Regions from separate parts of the Alteromonas sp. P256 genome, predicted to be linked through region 2. Evidence: predicted binding sites of a transcription regulator. Region 2 holds the regulator's gene; the other holds the start of a gene.
The links. Region 2 encodes LexA, which represses DNA repair genes until DNA is damaged. Its sites were predicted from a motif close to TACTGTATNNNNATACAGTA; they were not measured.
Positions count from the first base shown of each region.

Region 1: uvrD (DNA helicase II) is a predicted target of LexA. The motif match lies at 2,455-2,474, and genes of this name have one in related genera.

Region 1 covers NZ_JAZETM010000005.1:223,383-229,223, forward strand. Annotated here, with positions in the region: gene V7R39_RS10145 (GGDEF domain-containing response regulator) at 1-182, opposite strand, end outside; gene uvrD (DNA helicase II) at 223-2,394, opposite strand; gene cysE (serine O-acetyltransferase) at 2,678-3,478, shown strand; gene V7R39_RS10160 (HAD-IA family hydrolase) at 3,803-4,546, opposite strand; gene xerC (tyrosine recombinase XerC) at 4,587-5,489, opposite strand; gene V7R39_RS10170 (DUF484 family protein) at 5,552-5,841, opposite strand, start outside.
Region 2 covers NZ_JAZETM010000006.1:98,804-104,644, reverse strand. Annotated here, with positions in the region: gene ctaD (cytochrome c oxidase subunit I) at 1-65, opposite strand, end outside; gene coxB (cytochrome c oxidase subunit II) at 75-1,238, opposite strand; gene lexA (transcriptional repressor LexA) at 1,826-2,452, opposite strand; gene V7R39_RS11010 (sensor domain-containing diguanylate cyclase) at 2,565-4,856, opposite strand; gene V7R39_RS11005 (GNAT family N-acetyltransferase) at 5,108-5,593, shown strand; gene plsB (glycerol-3-phosphate 1-O-acyltransferase PlsB) at 5,766-5,841, shown strand, end outside.

The DNA.
Region 1 (5,841 bases), on a different contig from region 2:
TCTGGCAATGTGTAAGCCACAATGGCACATAAAAAGGTTTCTGGCGTGTTTTGCGCAAAGCGGGCTTTGCCCTCGGTAAGCGATGTCGCGCCCACAGGTGTGAGCCCTGCACGCCTTACGAGCCTGGAAATGATCTCAAGGTTGTTGTCGCCATTTTCAATGACCAGCACATGTTGCTGCATATAGTCCAACTTGGATATAGGCTACCTTGCCGAATAATTGCTACGCTTTATCCAATTTTGCGTAGGCGAGAACTAACCATTTACTGCCAAACTCATCGAAGTTTACCTGCACGCGAGCGTGCTCGCCACTACCTTCATAATTTAGCACAATACCTTCACCAAATTTACGGTGCACTACCCGTTCGCCAAGCTTAAAACCAGTTTCCTCAAACGACGCATGAGACGTCATCTGATTGAATCGATTGTGTACAGGGCGCGAAATAGTGGACTTTAAGCGCACTTCTTCAATGCAGTCCTCCGGCATTTCACGAATAAAGCGCGACGCGGTGTGGTATTTGTCTTGGCCATATAATCTACGATTTTCTGCATAAGTGATATACAACTTTTGCATAGCTCGCGTCATTCCAACATAACAGAGACGACGTTCTTCTTCCATTCGACCAGGCTCATCATTGGTCATTTGGCTTGGGAACATGCCTTCTTCAACACCTGCCAAAAATACCAAAGGAAACTCTAAGCCTTTCGCCGTGTGGATAGTCATCATTTGCACTGCATCCTGATCTTTATCAGCTTGGGTCTCGCCTGCCTCAAGCGACGCGTGAGCTAAAAAGGCCGCCAGTGGCGTCATTTCTTCTGCTTCATCGGGCACAATAAAGGTTTTGCACGCAGTAACCAGTTCTTCCAAGTTTTCTAAACGGGCTTGCGCTTTCTCACCGCGCTCAGACTGGTACATGGCATATAGTCCAGACTGGCGAATAGCTTTGTCTGCCTGTTGTTCTAAAGGATCGTCAACGGTAGATTGCTCGAGCTCGGTAATAAGTAACACGAAGCTTTGAATAGCATTTAGAGCACGTCCCTTTAATGAAGCTTCGTTAATCAGCAGTTGGCTTGCTTGCCACATAGAACAGTTGTGGGTTCTGGCAGTGTCGCGAACCTGTGACAAGGTCTTCTCACCAATGCCACGACTTGGTGTATTTACCACACGCTCAAAGGCAGCATCGTCGTGAGGGTGACTAAGCATGCGCATATATCCCAGCGCATCTCTTATTTCTTGGCGTTCGAAGAAGCGCAGGCCGCCATATATACGGTATGCCAGCCCTTCGTGAAGCAATGCTTCTTCCAGCACACGAGATTGTGCGTTGTTTCGATATAAAATGGCGGTATCGCTAAGTGCATTGCCTTGGTTAAGCCAGTCTTTTATTTTCGACACAATAAAACGAGCTTCATCCAGCTCGTTAAAGCCCGCATACACCGAAATGGGCTCACCTTGACTATCTTCAGTCCAAAGCTCTTTACCTAAACGACCTGTGTTGTTATCGATAACGGTATTGGCTGCTTTCAGTATGTTGCCCGTAGAGCGATAGTTTTGCTCTAGGCGAATGGTTGCTGGTGATTCAAAGTCTTTTAGAAAGTGCTGAATGTTGTCTACATTCGCGCCACGCCAACCATATATAGATTGGTCGTCGTCGCCCACAATCATAATATTGTTATTATCGCCGCTGCTCAGCATGCGTAACCAAGCATATTGAATGTTGTTGGTATCTTGAAATTCGTCAACTAACACCGCGCGAAAACGACGCTGGTAGTGGGCTAATACGTCAGGGTTTTTGGCCCACAGTTCATGAGCGCGCAGCAGTAACTCAGCAAAATCTACAAGGCCTGAGCGATCGCAGGCATCTTGATAAGCGGTATACACTTCGCGCATGGTTTTTTGAATAGGGTCGTCAAAGGTTTCAATGTGCTGAGGGCGAAGTCCTTCGTCTTTGTTACCGTTGATATACCATTGAATTTGACGAGGTGGATAGTGCTTTTCATCTAAATTCATGGCCTTTAAAATTCGACGAATAAGGCGATACTGATCGTCAGAGTCAATGATTTGAAAATTCTCTGGCAGTCGTGCTTCAGCGTGGTGAGCGCGCAACAAGCGATGGGCTAACCCGTGGAACGTGCCAATCCACATGTTGTGCAGGCTTTTGCCCATGAGCGACTCTATACGACCGCGCATCTCTTTAGCGGCTTTATTTGTGAACGTAACGGCTAAAATCGAGAAAGGCGCGATGTTTTCGACTTCCATCAACCACGCTATGCGGTGAACAAGCACGCGGGTTTTGCCACTACCAGCGCCTGCTAATACCAGCGCGTTTGAGAGCGGTGCTGCTACAGCCTCACGTTGTTTGTCGTTAAGCTCATCTAGCAGTCTGGATACATCCATAGTGTGGCACCTGTTATCTTATTTTATTCACAAATGAAAAGCGTGGCTATTATGCCAGCTGACTGTTAATTTATACAGTCTAGTTTTGGCTTCTTGTGTCTTGCAGTGGCGGAAAAAACCTAATGGAATAACTAATAATAAATTGTTTAGCTAAGTTGATCGAAATCCACCGCCAGCAGGTATCACTGTCATATTGCAATTCGTCAATCTCAGGTAAACTCTACCGTTTACGCTTCGCTATTCGATATCACTGCGTCTAAGATAAATACCAACGGGAAATGCTATGTCTGTTACCTCTACGCCCATCGATTTTTGGTCTACTTTGAAACAAGAAGCAAAAGTTGTTGCAGATAATGAACCGTTATTATCAAGCTATGTTCATGCAAGTGTATTGGCGCATCATAACTTTGAATCGTGCTTGAGCTTTATTCTTTCCAATAAAATGGCAGACGACGTGATGCCTGCTCTCGCTATTCGTGAGGTATTTGATGAGGCTTACTTGTTAGAGCCTGGAATAAGTGAAGCGGCAACGGCAGACATTTTAGCTATTAAAGCGCGTGATGCCGCGGTGGGCGACTTCTTAACGCCGCTGCTTCATTTTAAAGGTTTTCACGCTGTTCAAGTTCATCGTATGGCGCATTATTTATGGATGCACGGTCGTCATCAGCTTGCTCTTTTTCTTCAAAGCCGCAATTCAGCTAGCTTTAGTGTTGATATCCATCCGGCTGCGAAAATTGGTAAAGGCGTGATGTTTGACCATGCTACAGGTATCGTTATTGGTGAGACCGCTGTAGTTGAGGACAACGTGTCCTTGCTACAAAGCGTTACGTTAGGCGGAACCGGCAACGAGTCTGGCGATCGTCACCCTAAAATTCGCCAAGGCGTTTTAGTGGGAGCAGGGGCTAAAATTCTTGGCAATATTGAAGTGGGCGAAGGGTCGAAAGTTGGCGCAGGAAGCGTGGTGCTAAACGACGTACCTCCCCATGTCACCGTCGTTGGCGTGCCGGCAAAAGTGGTGGGCCGCCCAGTGTGTCAACACCCTTGCGAGTCTATGCAGCAAAACGTGCTTGAGGATAATGTCTAAACAATATGTTTAAGCACTCAAGTTGAGTTTTTAGTTTTTAAACTAAGCCCTCAGCCTTTAATTTCAGTCCCAAGCTTAAGCAATTCGCTAAGCTTACGGGACTGTGCTCTTTTTTAAAGCATCCTATTTAAAGCGCCCTGCTTAAAACTCCCTGCTTACAACTGCCTAATTAAAGCTCCCTAATTAAAGCTCCCTAATTAAAGCTCCCTAATTAAAGCTCCCTAATTAAAGCTCTCTAATTAAAATGCCCTACTTAAAACTCCCTGCATATAACACCTTGCTTATAGCGCATGGTTTTAGAAAAAAATTAGGCTGCTATGTCTATTAACGACAAAAGTGAGCGAGTTCTGACAATGTGGATAGCGATACATGTGGCAGCACCGAGACAGGTTCGTTTCGCAGCGCCATTGGCCTGTTGCAGGCAAACCAAGCCGCCTGAAATTGAGCATTTATCGCCCCAAGTACATCTTTAATAATGTTATCGCCCACATGCAATATGTTGCCGGCGGGAATACCCAATATTGCGGTTGCTTCGTTGAACATATCCGGTGCCGGTTTCATTGGCCTAGTGGTACTGGCACGCAAAATGGTCTCAAAATAGGGCGTTATGCCTATTTTATCGGCGTTGACATTACCGTTAGTTATACCAACAAGGGGCATATTATCACTCAGTAGTTTGAGTACGTTGTGCACCTCATCATCTAAGGTTAAATCACTTCTCGCATCGTAAAAGCAATTAAAGCATGCTTCCACAGCGCTGTTTAACTCTGCGTCATCCGGTATTTCTATAGAAAGAGTGTGTGCATTTTTACCAGACAGGGCGGCGGTTAATATCACCTTGCGCAGTTGCCCCATGTCAGAGGCTAAGCGACCGTCTAGATTAACGGCAGCTTGCTTAAGTAAGTACCAGTCGCGAGGGCTAAGCGCGGCGGCGTTACTGTGATGGGCTTTTAAATGGGCGGCTAGGGCAGCTTCGGCTTGCCTAATAACGGGTTCGTTATTGTATAGAGTGTCATCGAGGTCAAAGGTCATAGCCTTTACTTCGTCAAGGGGTCTGTAAAACTGCATAAACTAGCGGGCCTTAATGTGTCGCGTTTAAATGTCGTGTTTACTTTTTATGTGCCCGCGGATGGGCTGCATCATAAACATTAGCGAGATGTTGAAAGTCGAGGTGGGTATATACCTGTGTTGTCGACAAGTTGGCGTGCCCAAGTAACTCTTGAACCGCTCGTAAATCACCACTCGACTCTAGTACGTGGGTTGCAAAGGAATGGCGCAATTTATGGGGGCTTACTTTTTGGGATATAGATTGCTCTTGGGCCATTCTATCAAGACGATTGGCAACTTGGCGGTTAGATATCCGCGTTTTTCGCTTGCTAACAAACACCGCGCTCTCATAAGGCGAGGCAAGAGCCGGCCTAACTTTTAACCAGGCGTTCAGGGCTTTTTGAGCGTGGCGACCTAAGGGCAAAATGCGTTGTTTGCTACCTTTGCCGGTTACTCTCACCGTGCCGTCTTTCAAGCAGTCGGCGAGATTAAGTCCGGTAAGCTCGTTTAATCGCAATCCGCAGCCGTACATCAATTCGAACATGGCGTTATCGCGAAGCTGCATTCCCTCGTCGTCATCACTTGAAGGCCGAGCAGTAAGCAGTTGCTGCATTTCATCAACGCTTAACTGTTTAGGTAAGGGTTTTCCTTGCTTAGGCGCATGGATACCCTCTAAGGGGTTGCTGAAAAGCTGTTTCTGCTCAATTAAATAGCGGCAGAAGGTGCGAAGCGCAGAAAGTCTAAGCGCGATGCTGCGAGCGCTGTGCCCCGACATTTTTGAGTCGGCCATAACGCGCTTGATATCGCTTGGGGTTAGTCCTGACCATTCAAATAAGCCAAGCAGCTTTGCCACTTCAGTGAGTTGTCGTTGATAATTTTTTACGGTGTGGACAGACAAGCCGCGCTCTACTTGAAGGTGTAGCAAAAACTTATCAAGCCAGTGCTGACAGGCATCGCTTAAAATGGCCTCGTTAGAACCAGGCTGGATGTCACCTGAGCTAGCGTAGTAATCGTCCGGCACGGGGGCTAATACCCCATCATCTCTGGCAATATAATGTTGAGTACTTGCTGAAGCTGTTGAAGTAACAAGGTATCCATCTCAGGCGTGAAATGGCTGGCATCGTTACTGCTTATTCCCAATATGCCTAGTTCGCGGTTGTCGCCAAGCAACATTAGTGCAACTGATTCGGCGCTGCTTTCACCAAACAACAGCTGTCTTTCGTGTTGAGAAAGTCGCCCGAAGAAGAAATTCGATTCTTTAAAGCGCTTTTCTGTGAACAAACGCTGCTGCAGCTCTGGAATGGCGTGGGGGCCTT
Region 2 (5,841 bases):
TGGTGCTCATGCTCATCGTGATGCACAGAGGTATCTGGCGAAATTACTTCGGTTGCTTTACTCATAACTCGCTCCTAGTTTCCTGATGCTGCGGCGTTGACATCTTTAGCCTGAACCATGTCGCCGGTGTTATTACCCCATGCATTTCGCTCATAAGTAACAACCGCTGCAATTTCTTTTAGGCTTAGCATTTTGCTGAACGACTGCATCGCCGTTCCGGCCTTACCGTGAAGCACTATTTCAATGTGCCCTTGCTGATCTTCCAATGCCATCTTGCTACCTTTAAGCGCAGGGAAAACGCCCGGTAAACCTTCGCCATTTGGCATATGACACGCCGCGCATGTTGCGTTGTATACACGCTCGCCCTCTGTCATCAGTTCATCCATAGACATATTCATTGATAGTAGGCGTTGCTCTTCTTCTTTAGCTTGGCGAACGCGCTCTTCTTGCTCGCCCATCCATGCGTTAAACTCTGAAGGTTCTTTTGCAATAACCACTATGGGCATATACCCATGATCTTTACCGCACAGCTCTGCACACTGGCCTCGATATACGCCAGGCTCATTCACCTTTGCCCATGCTTCGTTGATGAAACCAGGGTTCGCATCTTTTTTAACGGCAAAATCAGGTACCCACCACGAATGAATAACATCATCTGACGTGATCAAAAACCGCACTTTTTGCCCTGTTGGTATAACCAGAGGACGATCGACTTCTAATAAATAATTGTCGGTTTTTGTGAATTTGTTTTGAATTTGTTCGCGCTGAGTAGCAAGTAACGAGTAATACTCAACGTCGCTGTCCATATACTTGTAGTGCCATTTCCACTGCGACCCCGTGACTAGCACGGTCATGTCAGCTTCAGATGTATCTTCCATGGCGATAAGCGTATTAGCTGCAGGTACGGCCATAAAGATTAGGATGAGAAATGGAACCACTGTCCATGCAATTTCCACTTTCACATTTTCGTGGAAATTCGCGGGCTTTGCGCCACGGGATTTTCTGTGCAGATACATGGAGGCAAACATGACGCCAAACACAACTACAGCGATGGCTACACAAATAAAGAACATAAGCATGTGCAGATCGTACACCTGGCCGCTTATATCGGTAGCGCCCCGTCTAAGGTTTAGCGAAGACAATTCTTCAGCCGCCTCTTGCGCAAAAAGGAATTGAGAAAAAAACAAAAATGGTACACTTGCATACCATTTTGCAGTCGCAGTCTTTAGTGATTTCACTCAGCACCTCCGTAATGGTAGACCCATTAACGCCAAATGTTGTTATGCGCAGTCTCTACCAAGTGGTTTGTGAACGATTAACTCAATACATCGATTTGTAAATTGAATTCAAAGTCATTGTTATTATTTTGTTAAAGCTTGTATAAGAATTGCGCAATAATGGCGTTCCGTCTAGTCTTTTCTGTTAAAAATTTAATGAGATGGTTAAAATTTAATCTAACGCTGTTTGAGCTGTGGGTTTTATGATGCAGAGTGAAGCGAGGTAAATCAGGGGGTAGTCAGGTTATTTGTAGTGAAAACTACACCGATTCTCTTGTAACGGAAAACAACATTTAGTTTCTAAAAATCAACCGTTAACCGCGAAAAATTGAACAAATTTCACACAAGACCAAGGCAATATAGTGTGTAATGCCTTGCTAATATTAGCTATAAAGCGTGTGAGAATTTTTATCAGATATAGAAATGTATTAATGATATTTATAAGCACTGAAAGTCTTAGCTAATAGTAGCTTTATTAAGCATATCAACAAACTTAAGTGCTAAAAAAAGCGGCTATTGAGCCGCTTTCATAATAACGTCATAAAAGGCTACATCCAGTCAGCGTTTCGAATAACGCCAACGGCAATACCTTCAATGGCAAACGGCTCGTTTGCCAAGTCGACTTTAATAGGCGAAAAATCATCGTTTTCAGCATGAAGTAATACTTCTCTACCGCGTCTTTCTAAGCGCTTCACCGTCACGTCTTCGTCAACTCTTGCTACTACAACTTGACCGTTGTGAACGTCGGTAGTGCGATGTACTGCTAGCAAGTCGCCATCGAGTATACCAATGTCTTTCATACTCATGCCGTTTACGCGAAGCAAAAAGTCTGCGTGAGGCTGAAATAGGGCAGGGTCCACTTTGTAGTGCGACTCTACGTGCTCTTGAGCAAGAATAGGTTCACCAGCGGCGACTCTACCAATTAACGGTAATCCTTCCTCTTCAACCACTTCTTCTTCAATAGGAACAGTCAGTTTGATACCGCGAGACGTTCCTGGCAAAATTTCAATAACGCCTTTACGCGCAAGTGCCTTTAGATGTTCTTCAGCAGCATTAGCAGACCTAAAACCTAGGTGACGGGCTATTTCTGCACGCGTAGGCGGCATTCCCGTTTCTTGCATGTTTGATTTTATAAGTTCTAAAACTTCAGTTTGTCGAGCTGTGAGTGGGCGCATAAAAGACCTGTCTGTCTATACAGTTCCTGTAAGTATATACACCTAAACATAAATGACAAGCGCAGACACGCTGTCATAGACAAAAAAACGGCTATCGCGGTCAAGTAAGCAGTTAAAGTAAACCTGGCTGCCAGCAGGTGCGGTTTCTGCCACTTGACTTAGCCTCGTACAGCGCCTGATCGGCCACCGACAAATAGGTACTAAAATCGATATCAAAGCAGTCTGATGTATAGCTAACCCCAGTGCTGATAGTAATACTGATTCGATCGTTTTTGTAAGCAAGTTGTGTAGCGTTTATAGCCTCCCGAAGACTCTCAAAGATGCTGTTCACTTCATTTGGGGTTTTGTTGACTAACACAATGGCGAATTCTTCACCGCCTAACCTAGCCACAACGCCATGCTCACTGCAAAAAGAGCGAGTGATTGATGCAACCTCTTTTAATGCATAGTCGCCGGCATCGTGCCCGTAGGTGTCATTGACACTCTTAAAGTAATCTATGTCGATAATGGCTATGGCGACTTGCTGGTGAGTTTGGGAGATGAGATTGCATTCATCTAAGAAAGCTCGCCTGTTTAACAAGCCGGTAAGGGGATCGGTCATTGCTAGCATACGCAGCTTTTCTTCTGCTTCTGCCCGTGCGGTTTCTAAATCAACCGCATAGAATAAACCGGCTAACGCATCTAAGAACGGCTGAAAAAACGCTGCATCTGACGCTTTGTAAAATTCAAACTTATTGGCTAATCCAATCATACCCACAACTTCATCTTTTATCTTAATGGGAAGACCAAGAAAGCGGTTAATGCGAGGGTGACCTTTAGGCGTGCCTCTAGAGGCAGGGTGAGTTTTGGGGGTGTTGCTAATAATCACATCACCGGTTGTAATAACTTTGCCAAACAAGTTATCAAAGTTGGTGAAATACAGGTTTCGTTTTTTATACTCTGCGTACTGCGTAAAGCTAGTGCTGTCCCACACAATATCTGAAATGGCATGAATAAAGAGTTTTGGCGCACTGTCTTTATCCTGCATTTGTGCAATAAAAGCAAACTGACTGTCTGATAGCTCAATTAACTCGGGGAGTACGGTCTGACAGGCCAGTGTAAGATCGTTGCTTTCTAAATAAGATGCTCGCGTCTTATTGATAAACTGCAACAGCTGCGTTTTTTTCCTTTCATGGATTTCGCTCTCCATTCTTCCCGTAATATCACGGTGAATACCGGCGACTCTTAGCGGTTTCCCCATGGCGTCATTTTCGACAATTTTGCCATAAGACTCCACCCACACCCAGTTACCATTGGCGTGCTTCATTCTAAACGTAGTATTAAATACGCTTGTCTTACCTCGCAAATGTTCATCCAGGTGGTGTTCAAATTGCACGAGATCAGCGGGATGAATAAGCTGCCGGGAATATCCATAGCTTGTATCGTAGTACTCATAATCGATGCCTACAATTTCGCACCATCGCCTGTTTACCTGATTCACATCCGCTTTTAAGTTCCAATCCCATGTTCCAAGCTCTGAAGCCTCTAAGAGCAGGCGCATTCGCTGATTGGTCTCGTTAAGCTTGTCCTCCACGTATTTTTGATCGCTGGTATCAAACAAAAACGCCTGCACCGAAAAAAGGCTTCCATTGTCGTTAAAGCTGGCGGTGGAAATCATACTCACCCAAATAGTGCGAGTAGGCACAGACATTTTTAGCCGACAGACATGGGTTTCAACCCCTTCCATGTGTGCCTGCATCGCAAAAGTAAAATCAGCGTCTGACTCATCACACATCAAATCAGTAAATTCGATCCTGCCGTCTAGTAAATCTGCCGCATCAGCACCAATTACTGCGTGTGCGTTTTTAGAAATGTACGCTAACTTAAGGGAGGTATCGAAATTCCACGTCGCAAGAACTATTGGGGACTTCTCGATTAGGCCGTGCTCACGTTTAAGTATTTCGTGCTCACGTGAAAGACCAATGTACTTACTCACTAGTAAGCCTATTCGCTTTAATAATGTGAGGTGTTTTTCGCCAATACTTCTTGGCTGTGAGTCAATGAGGCATACAGCGCCCACCGATTCACCTTCAATATGAATAGGCGTTCCGGCATAAAATACAACGTCGTTATCGTCGATTACATTTTGTGAGTGTTGAAAACGCTCGTCTTTTGTCGCATCGGGAATAATTAGGGGCTCGCCGGACTCCACAACATGACTACAAAACGCGTTCTCACGAGGAATATACTCGATATCAGTGCCATGACTCGCTTTTATCACTTCGTCTTGCTTACCAACAATACCAATTAACGCAATGGGCACATCATAAGCTTCTGCCAATAATGTCATTAAATCGTCTAAATCTAGCGGAAGCTCGCTATTGGGCATCGTTGCATCGATAGTTGTGGAAAGCCTATTGTCCAAGATTTTTCGCTCGTAAATAAAATCTAATATAAAAATAGTGAGATATACATGAAACGCCAACTTAAAAATGATTACAAAACAATTTTTTAGCCAGAATTCTGACTTCTACAACCCCTATTTCTTTGACGGTACTGTAAAGGTCTCAATGTTCCATTGATACAATGCTTAATGATAAAGATACTAACAACCCTATTCATTGTGGCGTTTTTTATCTAGCATAGCATTACTTACCATTCAGTTAATTTTCACCTATGGAACAGTCTTTACCTCTGGAGTTTTTACCTTTTAGCGATAATTTATCGCCTTACTTCGACTCGATAAATAGAGAATGGATAGAAACTATGTTTGTTCTTGAACCCGTTGATGAAGATGTTATTTCTCGCCCTAGAGAGTTTATTATTAATAACGGTGGCCACATCTGGTTCGCCAAACACCCAACCCTAGGTGTGGTGGGAGCCTGCGCATTGGCAAAAAAATCGGAAGGCGTTTTTGAGCTTACAAAAATGGGCGTGGCTTCTAATGCACGAGGCCTTAAAGTAGGTGAGCAGCTATTACAATATGTATTAACCTTAGCGCCCTCTATCGCTCACAACACCTTATTTTTACTCACCAATAAGCGCTGTGAGGCGGCTATTCACCTTTATTTAAAAAATGGATTTGAGCACTGCAAAGAAACAATGAACAAGTACGGAAGTGCCTACGAGCGCTGCAATGTGGCCATGCGTTATACACGTTAAGATATAGCGCGACGTTTAGCGTTAATGATTAGGTCGTTTTTGCTATTAATTCGTCACTTACGTTAATGTTCAGTGTTGCGCTAATTCGCCTGCTCAAATTCAGCTTAAAAGGAGACATTACCGGTTTTGTGATACACTCATCGCGTTTTTATTTCATAGGATGACAGAATTCATGTCGTGGATGCGAAAAGCCTTTTTATCGGTATTTCATTATCCTGTTAAGTTGCTTGTTAAAGCACACAGTATTC